Regions from separate parts of the Ruegeria sp. CDSA020 genome, predicted to be linked through region 2. Evidence: riboswitches for the same ligand, from Rfam matches in the RefSeq annotation. Region 2 holds a riboswitch; the other holds the start of a gene.
What was found. A riboswitch is a leader RNA that binds a small molecule or an ion and turns the genes downstream of it on or off. The one in region 2 is predicted to bind cobalamin.
Positions count from the first base shown of each region.

Region 1: linked by a shared signal. The riboswitch ahead of AC2FJW_RS14295 (hypothetical protein) and the one ahead of AC2FJW_RS05695 (CbtB domain-containing protein) in region 2 are both predicted to bind cobalamin.

Region 1 covers NZ_JBXWQK010000007.1:135,832-142,746, forward strand. Annotated here, with positions in the region: gene AC2FJW_RS14280 (YbaB/EbfC family nucleoid-associated protein) at 1-59, opposite strand, end outside; gene AC2FJW_RS14285 (DNA polymerase III subunit gamma/tau) at 295-2,046, opposite strand; gene AC2FJW_RS14290 (protein-tyrosine phosphatase family protein) at 2,203-2,703, shown strand; gene AC2FJW_RS14295 (hypothetical protein) at 2,705-3,109, opposite strand; cobalamin riboswitch at 3,193-3,412, opposite strand; gene AC2FJW_RS14300 (alpha/beta hydrolase family protein) at 3,552-4,409, shown strand; gene rsgA (ribosome small subunit-dependent GTPase A) at 4,434-5,462, opposite strand; RNA gene ffs (signal recognition particle sRNA small type) at 5,621-5,719, opposite strand; gene AC2FJW_RS14315 (5'-nucleotidase C-terminal domain-containing protein) at 5,759-6,915, opposite strand, start outside.
Region 2 covers NZ_JBXWQK010000003.1:53,648-60,562, reverse strand. Annotated here, with positions in the region: gene cbiE (precorrin-6y C5,15-methyltransferase (decarboxylating) subunit CbiE) at 1-264, shown strand, start outside; gene AC2FJW_RS05720 (cobalamin biosynthesis protein) at 261-629, shown strand; gene cobM (precorrin-4 C(11)-methyltransferase) at 626-1,420, shown strand; gene AC2FJW_RS05710 (cobyrinic acid a,c-diamide synthase CobB) at 1,407-2,729, shown strand; gene cobA (uroporphyrinogen-III C-methyltransferase) at 2,726-3,454, shown strand; gene cobF (precorrin-6A synthase (deacetylating)) at 3,447-4,190, shown strand; cobalamin riboswitch at 4,234-4,442, shown strand; gene AC2FJW_RS05695 (CbtB domain-containing protein) at 4,480-4,650, shown strand; gene AC2FJW_RS05690 (CbtA family protein) at 4,655-5,353, shown strand; gene AC2FJW_RS05685 (hypothetical protein) at 5,420-5,914, shown strand; gene AC2FJW_RS05680 (DUF1636 family protein) at 5,911-6,324, opposite strand; gene AC2FJW_RS05675 (DUF302 domain-containing protein) at 6,393-6,851, shown strand.

The DNA.
Region 1 (6,915 bases), on a different contig from region 2:
TCCTGTGCGGATTTCATCATCTTGGCCATGTCACCCAGGCCGCCGAGTCCTTTGAGCATCGGTATTCTCCTAATATCCGGTTTGACGCCTAAATACGGGCGCGCTCGGCGCGGCACAAGGGCCGAGCTGGCTCCCGCCCGTCGTCAAGGCCTTTGGCAAGACCTTTCCTCTCGTTGGGCCCGGCAGCGCGGGCAAGCCCGCGCTGCCGGGCCCAAGGCCGCTCAGGGGTATCGGCGTCAGCCGATGGCCCGTGGCGGGCGCGGGAGGTTTCCAGTTGGGTAAGATGGGACGATTTCAGTCTTCCTCGAACGGGTCCCATTCGTCTTCGACCTCGGGCAACGCCTCGGTTTCCACCTTGGCGGCACGTTCTTCCGGTGTTTCAATCCGCTTGATGCGAGCCTTCGGAAATTGCATGAGCACCGCCTGAACCAACGGGTGTTTCTCAGCCTCTGCTTTCAACGCCAGCTCGGCGGCGTCTCGAATCTCGGCGATGGTCGCAACCTCACCATCGGCCACAATCGACACAGCCCAGCGGTTGCCAGTCCATCGTTGCAGCGACGAACCCAGTCTCGCTGCCAGATCTGTGGGTGCGTTCTGTGTCGGGGTGAACTCGATCCGCCCCGGTTGGTAAGAAACCAGCCGCACCCCGTTTTCGACCTCGACCAGGAGTTTCACATCCCGATTGGTGCGGATCAATTCAACCACGTGGTCAAAACTCGGATACCGTGCCAGCGCCGATTGGATATCATGGGCCAGAGCGGCCGAAGGTGCGCCGGCGGGGCTGCTAGTTGCGGACACGTAAGAAGATGATGCCGCTTGTACCGGAGCCTGAGAGGGCACGGCCATACCACCGCCAGGACCGCCATTCGGAGGCGGTGGCGGGTTGTCCTGCAGGCGCTTGATCAGCTCTTCGGGGCTGGGCAAGTCGGCAACATGGGTCAGGCGGATAACGGCCATTTCAGCAGCCATCATGGCATTTGGCGCGGCCGATACCTCTTCCAGCGCTTTCAGCAACATCTGCCACATCCGGGTCAAAACGCGCATTGGCAGGGCCTCGGCCATTTGCTGACCACGAGCACGTTCATCAGGGGAAACCGTCGGGTCCTCGGCTGCGTCTGGCGTGATCTTCACAACCGAAACCCAGTGCGTGATTTCGGCCAGATCGCGCAGCACGGATAGCGGATCGGCCCCTTCGGCATATTGCCCGCCCAATTCAGTCAGCGCGTTTGCTGCATCCCCTCGCAGGATCATTTCCATCAAGTCCAATACCCGGCCCCGGTCGGCCAGACCCAGCATCGCGCGCACCTGATCGGCGCTGGTTTCACCGGCCCCATGGCTGATTGCCTGATCCAGCAGCGAAGTTGCGTCGCGCGCCGACCCTTCGGCCGCGCGGGTGATCAGCGCCAGGGCATCATCCGCGATCTGTGCCTTCTCAGCCGCTGCGATCTTATTGAGCAGGCCAATCATGTCCTCGGGTTCGATCCGGCGCAGGTCAAATCGTTGGCACCGCGACAGAACAGTCACCGGGACTTTGCGGATTTCGGTCGTGGCAAAGATGAACTTCACATGCGCAGGAGGTTCTTCCAACGTCTTGAGCAGCGCGTTGAACGCGCTGGTCGAAAGCATGTGAACCTCGTCGATGATGTAGATCTTATAGCGCGCACTGGCGGCGCGGTATCGGACCGAGTCGATGATTTCGCGGATATCATTCACGCCGGTTCGGCTGGCGGCGTCCATTTCCATCACGTCGACATGGCGACCTTCCATGATGGCGACGCAATGTTCGCACTGGCCGCAAGGCTCGGTCGTGGGCTTGCCTTGCCCATCAGGACCGATGCAGTTCATGCCCTTGGCGATGATCCGTGCCGTGGTCGTCTTACCGGTGCCGCGGATGCCAGTCATGATGAAGGCTTGTGCAATCCGGTCGGCCTCGAACGCGTTTTTCAGCGTGCGCACCATTGCGTTCTGACCGACGAGGTCAGCAAAAGTTTCCGGGCGGTATTTCCGCGCGAGAACCTGATAGGCGGGGCTGGGCGTGTCGGTCATGTCTGCTCTGTTGGATTCGTGTCAGGTTTGCAGCGTAGAGACCCCCGCCGTCCGCGTCCACCGCGCGCGAAAAGGAATTTCGTTTTGGCAAGTTGCATCAGAGCCGGTAAATCATGAGGGGCTTTAGCCCCATGTGGTGATGCAGGTAAAGGAGCTGTGTTGGAGAGTTTTGCAATTCACCCTCTTGGATTGGGCAAAGGGCAGATCGCTCTGTGCCCACTGCCGGGTGTCACGGGCGATTATGCTGGGGATTTCGCAGTAATCCGGGATTGGGCGCCGGACCTGGTCATCTCGATGACGACCTCGGATGAGTTCCAGCACTCCGGCGCGCGTTCAATCGAGGAGGACCTGCAGCGCGAACGGATTGCCTGGGTCCACCTTCCGGTCTCCGATTTCGGCGCCCCCACGCCTGAGGTTGAGGCGCTTTGGCCGCAAGCCAGCGCCGCCGCCCAACATGTCCTTGCCAGTGGCGGCAAGGTGCTGGTGCATTGCCGCGGTGGGTGCGGACGCTCGGGGATGGTTGTGATGCGGCTAATGGTGGAATGCGGCGAAGCGCCTGGCCAAGCGCTTCGGCGGTTGCGTGCGGTGCGGCCCTGCGCGGTGGAAACCGACGCGCAAAAGGACTGGGCGGGGTTGCCGGCCCGAACCCTTCCCTGAATCAGGCAGACACTTGATACGGAATACTGTCGCTGCGCGGCGGCAGGGTCGATACGTCGAGCATCGCACAGGGTGGTTCTGACAGAAAACCAGCGGATTTCTGGATGAACTCCGGCCCGAACATCATGTCGCCATAGGCGTCCAGCTTTTCTGTCGGCGTGTCCGTGCTGGTGCCGCAATAGACCCTGATCTGTTCTGACTGGGCCCGAAAGCGGGCCGTGCAGCCTTCGGTGCAATGGGTCAGATCGCTGGTGCCTTCGACCTCGAATGTTTTGGATGTCGCAGGCCTTGCCGTCGCCATCGCCTCGGCCATGGCGCGTGCCATTCGGGCAAGGGCGGGGCAGGGTTTCCCGGTCCTCTGACAGATGGTTGCGGTGAATTCGTGTGTTTTTGTCTTCCAGATCATAATGCGCCCTCCGCGCGCAGGACGAAGGGTGAGGATCAGGTGTGACAGCGCGCTGACGACCTGCCCGGACACCCCGCCCGAGTTTCGGTTTCGATACGATGGCAGGTCTCCTGACTTGCGGGTCGTCGCTTTGCCGACCTTCCCAGCCCTGGGGCCAGTGGTATTTCGGCATTGCTCACCGCTTACAGTTGCGGGGGCAGTCGCGGAGTTGGCCCTTTCCGGCATCGCCGGGGCAGACCGCACCGTGTTCCCTTTTCATCCCGCCCCAATTCCGGGGCAAGAACCATCACCACATCGCTAGCGGCTATGCAGACCCCGAGTCAAGCCACCTGTTGGGGTGCAAACCGGACGTTTGGTCATCTTGATGAAATCTTGACTCTGGTGGCCGAAATCGGGCCGATTGTTGAGTGAACCGAGTAGTTCAGAATTTGTCGGAAGCGCCATGCTTGATACCACGCCCTGCGTCCAGACTAAGGACTTTGATTTTGCCTCAGGCTCTGCCAGCCTGTCGGCGCGGCTGTATCTGCCTGAAACCGAGCCGAAGGTCGCCGTGGTGATTCACAGCGCAACTGCAGTGCCGCGCGAATATTACCAGCATTTTGCCCGTTGGCTGGCCGCCGAACAGGGTATTGCCTGTCTGACCTATGACTACAGCGATTTCGGGCATTCACTGCGCGACAAACTCAAAACCTCCGAGGTGACCATGGCGGATTGGGCCTTGGTCGACATGCCCGCCGCACGGGCTGAGATGCGCAGGCGGTTCCCGGACGCTTTGCAGTGGAGCATCGGTCATTCCCTTGGCGGCTTGCTGGGGCCGGTGCAGCCAGACATTGATCAGATCGACCGGATGATCTGTGTATGTTCGGGGCTGGTTACTCTGTCCGACCATCCCTGGCCCTATCGCGGGCTGGCGTGGTTGTTCTGGCACGGCCACGGGCGTCTGGCAGTGAATGCACTGGGGTATCTGCCGGGCAAAGCTGTGGGGATCGGTGCCGATTTGCCGGGCCCGGTCTATTGGCAATGGCGCAGCTGGTGCACGGCGCCGCAGAATTATGTGCCGCAGATCGGTGACGCTCTGCCCGAAGCGAGATGGGCGCAATCGAATACACCGGTGGACCTGTTCGCCTTCGAGGACGACCAGATGGTGCCGCCAGACGCAGTCTGGCGGCTTGCCGATCTGTATGGGCCGAAGGCGCGGCGACATCTGTTGTCTCCGAATGAATTCGGAGCGCCTGAGATCGGTCATATTGGCGCTTTTGCCCGCAGAAACCGGGCGGTTTGGCCCCGGTTGATTGCCTGAAAACGAGGCGCCTTTTTGTCACGCTTAGTGTCTGCTGCGGGACTTTTTGTCGTGCATGACGGATCGCACCATTTTGCCAAAGGCTTTGTCACGTGCCCGTGACTGCGCGAGGGTCTCGGAATTCCTCTGATCTTCGCGCCGAAGCTTGTGCCAGCGCGCCAACCGGTCGGGCTCAATCACGCCATTGGCAATCGCCTCCTGCACAGCACAACCGGGTTCGGCCTGGTGCTGGCAATCTGAGAACCGGCACGTTGCAGCCAATTCCAGAAGGTCGGAGAAAACCTCATCCACGCCGTCTTGGGCATCCATCAAACGCAGGGCGCGCATTCCTGGCGTATCAATCAGCCACCCCCCGTTTCGCATCGGGTGAAGCGCACGATGGGTCGTGGTGTGGCGACCCCGTGCGTCATCCTCGCGGATCCCCGCCGTTGTCCCGGCCTGACCAGTCATGGCGTTCGCCAATGTGGTTTTGCCGACACCGGATGAGCCGACCAAAGCAGCAGTTTGCCCGGCAGGGCACCAGGACAGGATCGGATCAATCTCTGACGCCTCCAGCGCGTTGACGGTTAGAACGGTCAGAAACCGAGCCAGCGAACTGGCCTGACTGGCATAGCTCTCTGGGTCAGGGCAGCTGTCGGCCTTGGTCAGGACAACAACCGGATAGCATCCGGCCTGATGCGCCAGTGCCAGATAACGTTCAAGCCGGGCCAGATTGAAATCGGCATTGCAGGAACTGACGATATACAGCACGTCCACATTCGCCGCGATCAGCTGAACCTGCGCACCGGTGCCTGCGGCCCGGCGTTGCAAGAGGCTTTTGCGCTCCAAAAGATGCCGAATGCGGTTTTGATCATCCGCAAGGACCCAATCGCCAACCGCAAATTCGCCGGTTGATCGGTCAGGGGTCAGATCAGATGTGCCGCCAAGCGCATTCAGGCCGATCAGGCGATCACGATGGACGGCGTTGATGCGATGCGGTGTGCAGGTAGGGTTCACAGCATGTTGGGCTGCAAAATGAGAGGACCATCCCAGGTCCGAAAGTGTTTTGGACATTGTTCTGCCTGTGTTCAGATACAGGAAACCATCAGGGTGGCAGGCGCGCACCCATCGGTAACGTGTTCAGGCAAAAGCGGGGGTTAGTCCCGGAAACGCTCTGCCCGAAGGGTCATTGCTACAATCATAAAGTCCCTCCTGCGGCAGTCGTTGCGCGTAAGTGAGAGGTTGGACATCGACCCAAGCGGGGCTCGTTGTGGCTGCTTCCTTCCGGATCTGACCAGGTTGGCGAGGCGCTCGCCCGCGCCAACCTCTCGAGGGTGGATATAGGCAGTTGGCCGGAAAAACACAACCCGTCAGAAGGTCAGAAGAATCCGTAAAAAGCCATTTTCGTCGGTTCCAAGGACTTGTGGATCAAATTCCTTAATGTCCTGCAGATGTCGGTGGGCATTTGGACCGGTGCGTAAGATCGCCTGCGTACCAGTGTTACTGGTGATTCTGAAGGGGTCCTGGGCCTCTTCCAGCGGATCGCTGACCAAGGTGCCTGACAGATAATCCAGTAGGGCTTGCTGGACCGGCAGGATGGGCATGTCGATACGTTGCGCATTACCCGCAAATGGGAAATGCCCGCCCCCGCTGGCGCGATAATTGTTAAGCGCGACGGCAAATTGCTGATCCGGTGCAATGGGGGTGGCACCGACCAGAACTTCTGAAACGCGCCGGTTTTCGGCGTTGATCAAGGTGCCCATATCGTCGAAACGCGGAGGTTGTGTCAGATCAATTCTGCAGGACAGCCCGTATAGCACATCAAAGTTGTGACCCACCCGATTTTCGCAAATAAGTTCGGATGCAGATCCGGTCGAAATCTGGTTGAAAACAGCTGCGGACATCTCAAGCCAGTCCACGATTTGGTCACCGGATACAATGACACCCTGCAATTCGTTTGGAAAAACATGCAGGTCAACCACGTTACGCAGGAATATCTCGCCAGGCTTAACATCCGTATAGAATCGCGGCCCGGCCCGACCGCCGAATTTCGAAGGTGAAACCGCCGATAAAATCGGAATATCTGCCAGGTCGGTATCGGACATACACAGACGTAACGCGGCAGCCTGGGCGGCGGCGACCAGCCTCAGCCCACGGTCCTCGGTGCAAAAGCTGAAATAGCTGTGCAGATGGTGCGGGGTGCGGCCGACCGGCTGGCCCGCTCGCCTGCGGGTTTCGGCATGACCAGAGGAAAACAGATGCAACAATTCCGGATCTTCGGGCGCCAGTGATACCATTTCGTCGGGACGCCCCGCAGATATCGGTCGTAGCGCCGCCCGGGCTTCGCCAACGGTCCAGCCGCCGCGCTCTGCCGAGTGAAGTTTCAGGTCGACCACCCCCAGATGTGATCCGGCCGTTCCGGGTAAGACAACTGGTTTGCCATGCACCAGAGTGTTTTCAGAGCCGGCCTTGGCGGGATAGGTCAAATGGGAATGGCCAGCAATTATTGCGTCAATACCTTCGATTT
Region 2 (6,915 bases):
GACGGCCTGCCCCTGCCCGATGTGGTTTTCATTGGCGGCGGGCTGAGCAGTGAGCTGCTACAATGGCTGCATACAACCCTGCCCTCCGGCACGCGGCTGGTGGCCAACGCGGTGACTTTGGAAAGCGAAGCTCTACTAGCGCAGTGGCAGGATAGGCTGGGCGGTGAGCTGCTACGGGTCGAACTGGCACAGGCTTCAGCCCTGGGGCCGCGGCGCGGTTGGAAATCGGCCTATCCGGTGGTGCAATGGAGCGTCACGCTATGATCGTCGCAGGCATCGGTTTTTCCTCGGCCGCTACGCTGGACAGCCTGCGCGCCGCCTATGATCAGGCGAGTGCCGGTCACGCTGTGGACGCGCTTGCCACGGTAGCCGACAAGGAAGGCCACGCCGCACTAACAGATTTTGCCTCGGCCATTGCCCTGCCCTTGCATTTCATTCCCCCCGCCGATCTGGCCGGGCAGCGCACCCTCACCTGCTCGACCCGCAGCCGCGCCACCTATGGCACCGGCAGCGTCGCCGAAGCATCCGCCCTTGCCGCCGCCGGAACTGGTGCGCGGCTGATCTCACCCCGACAGATTTCAGACGACCGGCTGGCCACCTGCGCCATCGCCATCGGAGGACAGACATGACCGTTCATTTCATTGGCGCCGGACCGGGCGCCGCCGACCTGCTGACCCTGCGGGGGCGCGATATCATCGCCGCTTGCCCGGTCTGCCTGTATGCGGGTTCGCTGGTGCCAGAGGAAATTCTGGGCCATTGCCCCGACGACGCCAAGATCGTGAACACGGCGGCGATGGATCTGGATCAAATCATGGCCGAGATCGAGACCGCACATCAGGCCGGTCTGGATGTTGCGCGACTGCATTCCGGCGACCTGTCGGTCTGGTCGGCGATGGGCGAACAAATCCGCCGCCTCAAGGAATTGGGCATCCCGGTCAGCGTGACCCCCGGCGTGCCGTCTTTTGCCGCTGCAGCCGCATCTCTGGGCACGGAACTGACCCTGCCCGGACTTGCGCAATCAGTGGTCCTGACTCGGACACCGGGACGCGCATCGTCGATGCCCGAGGGCGAGACGCTGAAAAACTTTGCCCGCACCGGGGCGACACTGGCCATCCACCTGTCGATCGGCAATCTGGATACGGTGATCGCCGATCTGACACCTGCCTATGGGTCCGACTGCCCGGTGGCCGTTGTCTATCGTGCCAGCTGGCCCGATGAGCGGATCATCCGTGCCACGCTGGCAACCCTAAAAGACGCGTTGGACGAGAGCATCTCGCGCACTGCGCTGATCATGGTTGGCCCGGCACTGGCTGGTGAAGGATTCGACGAAAGCTGCCTGTATTCAAAGGATTACGACCGCCGGTATCGCCCGCAAAGCGCGGACAGCCCTTGGTCAAGCTGGAGCCATGGTGATGACTAACCCTCCGGGTATTCTGATTTCGGCACCGTCTTCGGGGACTGGCAAGACCACCGTGATGCTGGGCCTGCTGCGTGCGCTGGCCGAGGATGGCCTGACCGTCCAACCATTCAAAAGCGGCCCTGACTATATCGACCCGGCCTTTCACCGGGCGGCGGCTGGGCGCGCCTCGTTCAATCTGGACAGCTGGGCGATGGGCGATCCTCTGCTGAACGCAATATCGGCACAGGCTGACGGCGCGGATATCGTCGTAGCCGAAGGATCGATGGGTCTGTTCGACGGTGTCGCCAAACCCGGTGAGATTGGCCATGGATCTAGCGCGGAAACCGCGCAGCGTATGGGCTGGCCTGTGGTGTTGGTTCTGGATGTCGGCGGTCAGGCGCAATCAGCTGCAGCCACGGCGCTGGGGTTTCGGATGTACAACCCCGACCTGCCCTTTGCCGGGGTAATTTTGAACCGCTGCGCCAGCCCGCGCCACGAGCGTCTGACCCGGTTGGGTATGGAACGTGCAGGCCTGCCGGTTCTGGGCGTTCTGCCACGACGCGGAGACCTGACACTTCCCGAGCGGCACTTAGGTTTGATCCAGGCAGTGGAACATCCCGATCTGGAAAGCGCCATTGTCGGCTATGCTGCGTTCCTGCGTGAACATGTCGATCTGGAGGCGATCAAGCGGGCGGCTTCCTCAAGCCCAAATAGGCCATCGTCAGCCGTGCTGCCCCGCCCTCCGGCGCAGCGGATCGCACTGGCCCGGGATGCTGCGTTTTCGTTCACCTATCCGCATTTGCTGGAAGGCTGGCGCGCGGCGGGTGCAGAAATCCTACCGTTTTCACCACTGGCGAATGAAGCCCCTGCCCCGGATGCCGATCTGGTCTGGCTGCCGGGTGGGTATCCCGAGTTGCACGCAGGCACATTGGCCGCCGCCAACACCTTCCAGACTGGGCTGTGCAAACATGCCGAGACAAGACCTGTGCATGGCGAATGCGGGGGCTACATGGCGCTGGGTCAGGCGTTGATCGACAAAGACGGAGTCCGGCACGAAATGGCGGGCCTTCTGGGCCTTGTGACCTCCTATGAAAAGCGCAAGTTCAACCTGGGTTATCGCAAGGCGGAATTACTGGCCTCGATGGCCGGATTTACCGAAGGCACAGCGCTACGCGGGCATGAGTTCCACTATTCCTCGATCATCGAACAGCCTGACGCCCCGCTGGCACGCGTGTTCGACGCCGAAGGCGCGGAAGGCCCGCAAACCGGATCGGTGCGAGACAATGTCACCGGGACATTCTTTCATCTGATCGCCGAGGCCTCGGCATGAGTGGTTTTGTGTCCTTCATCGGTTCAGGCCCCGGCGACCCGGAATTGCTGACGCTGAAGGCGGTAGACAGGATGCAGAAAGCTGATGCGGTGCTGTTTGACGACCTCAGCAGCGGCCCGATCCTGAGCCACGCCCGCGAGGATGCTGATCTGGTTGGTGTCGGCAAACGCGCCGGGCGCCCCTCGCCCAAGCAGGATCACGTCAGCCGCTTGTTGGTTGAATATGCACAAACCGGTCAGCATGTTGTGCGGTTGAAATCCGGTGATGGCGGCATGTTCGGCCGGCTTGAAGAAGAACTGGTGGCCCTGCAAGAGGCCGGGATCGACTATGAAATCATCCCCGGCATCCCCTCGGCGGTAGCGGCGGCGGCAGCGGCGGGCATTCCGCTGACCCGGCGACTGACCGCGCGGCGCGTGCAATTCGTCACCGGCCACGATGTCAGTGGCAAACTGCCCGAAGATCTGAACCTGGCAGCACTGGCTGATCCACAGGCTACGACCGTCGTGTTTATGGGCAAGCGCACCTTTCCCCTTTTGGTTGGCGCCCTGCATTCGCACGGCCTGCCGCTGGATACACCTGCTTTGATGGCCGAATCCGTCTCGACCCCCGATCAAAAACTGCAACGCTCGACCATCGGCGCCTTATCGCAGCAGTTGGAAACCGAGATCGGCACCGCCCCGGCCCTGATCCTGTATGGACCTCTGGCAGAGTTCGAAAATGATTGACTTGACGCTGATCGGTATTGGCACCGGCAACCCGGATCATGTGACATTTCAAGGGGCGCAGGCGATCCGCTCGGCGGACCTGATCCTGATCCCCCGCAAGGGCGAAAACAAGGCCGATCTGGCAGGGCTGCGCGAGCAGATCATCGCTCAGGTCGCGGATACCCCTCCGCAAATCGCGTATTTCGACATTCCCAAACGCCGTGCCGATGATGGCTATTTACGCGGAGTGGACGAATGGCACGACGCGATTGCATTGCGCTGGCAGGAGGCCATCGCAGCCCACCCGAAGGCCCGCCATGTGGCGCTGCTGATCTGGGGGGATCCGTCGCTGTATGACAGTTCGCTGCGAATCGCGGCACGTTTGACCCCTCAGCCAGAAACACGGGTGATTCCCGGCATCACAGCGCTGCAAGCGCTGACGGCGGCCCATGCGATTCCGATCAACGAACTGGGCGCGCCCTATATCGTAACAACTGGTCGTCGCATCCGGGACGAAGGATGGCCGGAAACCGCAGAAAACGTGGCGGTGATGCTGGATGGCGAATGTTCCTTCCAAAACCTGGACATGGAAGACTTGGACATTTGGTGGGGCGCATATGTCGGCATGAAAGAGGAAATCCTGATCAAAGGCCCTTTGGCCGAGGTTGCGCAGCAGATTCTGGACCGTCGCGCCCATGCCCGTGCCGACCATGGTTGGATCATGGATATTTATTTGCTGAAAAAGCGCATAATCTGACACAATACGTCGCAAATGATGATTGCACCGCCACAGCTATAGCGGCTAAATGGGGGTGTCTGGTCCTGCCGGAGAAATCCGGATGCTAAGAGGGAATTTGGTGCGACTGCCTCGGTGGTCAACTCCAAAGCCGCCCCCGCGACTGTAAGCGGAGAGCCCCTGTTCAACCAGCCACTCCCGGTTCTCCGGGGGGAAGGCGAACAGAGGCATCGACCCGCAAGCCAGGAGACCTGCCAGGCGCAAAAACGAAACACCGGCCGTCGGGTGCGGCGGCAGAGGAGAATACAAAATGGCAACACAAACGAAAACAGCATCCGCCGCGCGTACAGGCTTTGTTCCGGTCATGTTTGCAGTGGTTCTGGGTCTGGGTCTCATCACGCTGACCGGTCACGTTCAGGCAGCGGCCCTGCATGATGCAGCGCATGACGTGCGTCACGCGACCGGCTTCCCCTGCCACTAAGACCGTGTTCAGTCGTATATTGACCAGCGCGTTGTTCGCTGGTGCTGCAGCGGGGCTGATTGCCGCCTTGCTGCAGTTGGTATTTGTGCAACCAGTATTGTTGCATGCCGAGCTTTATGAATCCGGTGAGCTGGTGCATTTCGGGGCCGAGACCGTATCGGCTCATCCCGAACTGCCGCGCATGTTCTCTGAACTGACGCGCGATGCGCTGAGTGTCATCTTTACCATGCTGACCTATACCGGCTATGCGTTGGTGATGGTTGCGCTGATGTCGGTAGCCGAAGGTCAAGGACATCAGATTGATGGCCGGACCGGCGTCCTTTGGGGGTTGGCCGGATTTATCGCCTTCCACCTTGCACCAGGTTTCACCCTGGCGCCCGAAGTGCCGGGTGTCGCGGCAGCCGATGTCTATGCACGTCAGGTCTGGTGGTTCGCAACAGTTGCAGCAGCCCTTGTCGCCATGTGGTTGATCGCCTTTGGAGGTAACCTGATCAGCTATGTGATCGCCGCGGTACTTCTGTTGGTGCCACATCTTATCGGTGCACCCGAGCCCGATGTTTTCACCGGCCCTGTGCCGACTGAAATTGGCGCGTTGTTCGCGGCACGAGCTTTTGGAATCGGTCTGGTTGCATGGGTTCTGGTTGGCGCGTTCGCTGGCTATTTCTGGCAGAAAGAAGCGCAACCTTCCGAAGCAACGGCCTGATCGCACTTCGATTGAACGCGCTGGGGGTAAACTCGGCGCGTTTCCCTATGTTTTCAAGGAAATACAATGACCCGTTCACTTGCTCTATTCGTGATCGGTCTGGTCTTTGGTGGCGGTGCAGGATTTGTAATCGCTGCTGCAAATGGCGTCACATTTGATGGCCACGACCATTCTGATCCGTCTCTTCACGGAGCCTCACACACTGAGACCATGGCCCACGATCATTCCACGGCCCTGAACCTACCGGCAGGCGCAGATGCACCTACACTGGACATCGCTCTGACACAGGATCCTATGTCTGGCTGGAACCTGCATGTCATGCCAAAAAACTTTACCTTCGCACCGCAGAACGCATCTACCGCTGACATGGCAGGCGAAGGGCACGCGCATGTTTACATCAACGGAGAAAAGCTCGCCCGGCTTTACGGCAGTTGGATGCATATTGATCAGTTGCCCAAAGGCGAGGTCGAGGTTTCGGTTTCGCTGAATTCCAACAGCCATAGCCCGCTTTCGGTCGATAACGTGCCGGTTCGTGCTGCGGTTACGGTTCAGGTCGACTAAAGCGCCGGAATACGCGCACGCAAACACATCCGAAGCCGCCCGCAGGGTCGGGCGTCTTCGATCCAGCCCTGCGGGCTGTTCAGGTAAGTACGGCAAGTTTCAGCGATATCCGCGGCATCCGCCACCACATCGACACCCGAAAACACATAAGATGCGCGCCCCTGCGCCTGTATAGCCAGCGCCGTGGGTTCCGCGCAGCTGCTGAAACAGGCGTGTTCGCTCAATTCGACCTGATCCGTCAATCCAGCCCTTTTCAGTGCGTCCTTCACAGCCTGCACCTCGGCCGCCCGATCGCGTGCGGTGCCACAGGTTTTGCAGATCATCAGGCGCATCCGATCCAGACCTTTCCCTTCGTCCTGCGCCCGTTTCTGCGGCTTTAAGCGGCGCGGCGCAATCCCGAATGCGCACAAGATTGTGAGTGCGACGTCCTCACATTTCTGGCAGGATTCCTGCAGACACCTTAAAAGGAGGCCTCTGGATGAAACTGCTTTGGACTGTCTTCGCCCTGCTGGCTCTGCCCGCCTGGGCCGACGAACCGCTCTCGGGATGGGCCGTGTATCCAACAGGCAAAAGCTATGATGAATTGGTCTCGGACACCAAATCGGCGGTTAAGGCAAACGGTCTGATCGTGGTCACGCAGGCCGGCCCCACCAAAGCCGCCGCCGCGCGGGGGATTACAATCCCAGGCAATCTGGTGATCGGCGCCTTCAACAATGAATATGCGGTGCGCGTGCTGGAAACCTCGGTGCGCGCAATGATCGAAGCACCGATCCGGTTTTACGTGACCGAAAACGAAGACGGCACCGCCACCCTGTCCTATAAAACGCCCAGCTTTGTATTCGCGCCCTATATCTATGAGGGCGGAGACCCCCTGAGGGACATTGCCCAGGAATTGGATGACACCTTTCAGATCGTGGCCGAAGCCGCTGTCAAATAGTCACACTGGCGTGATGCGCCTTGCGTCCGGGTCTGTCCTCCGCAATCTGCGTTGAAACAGTTTT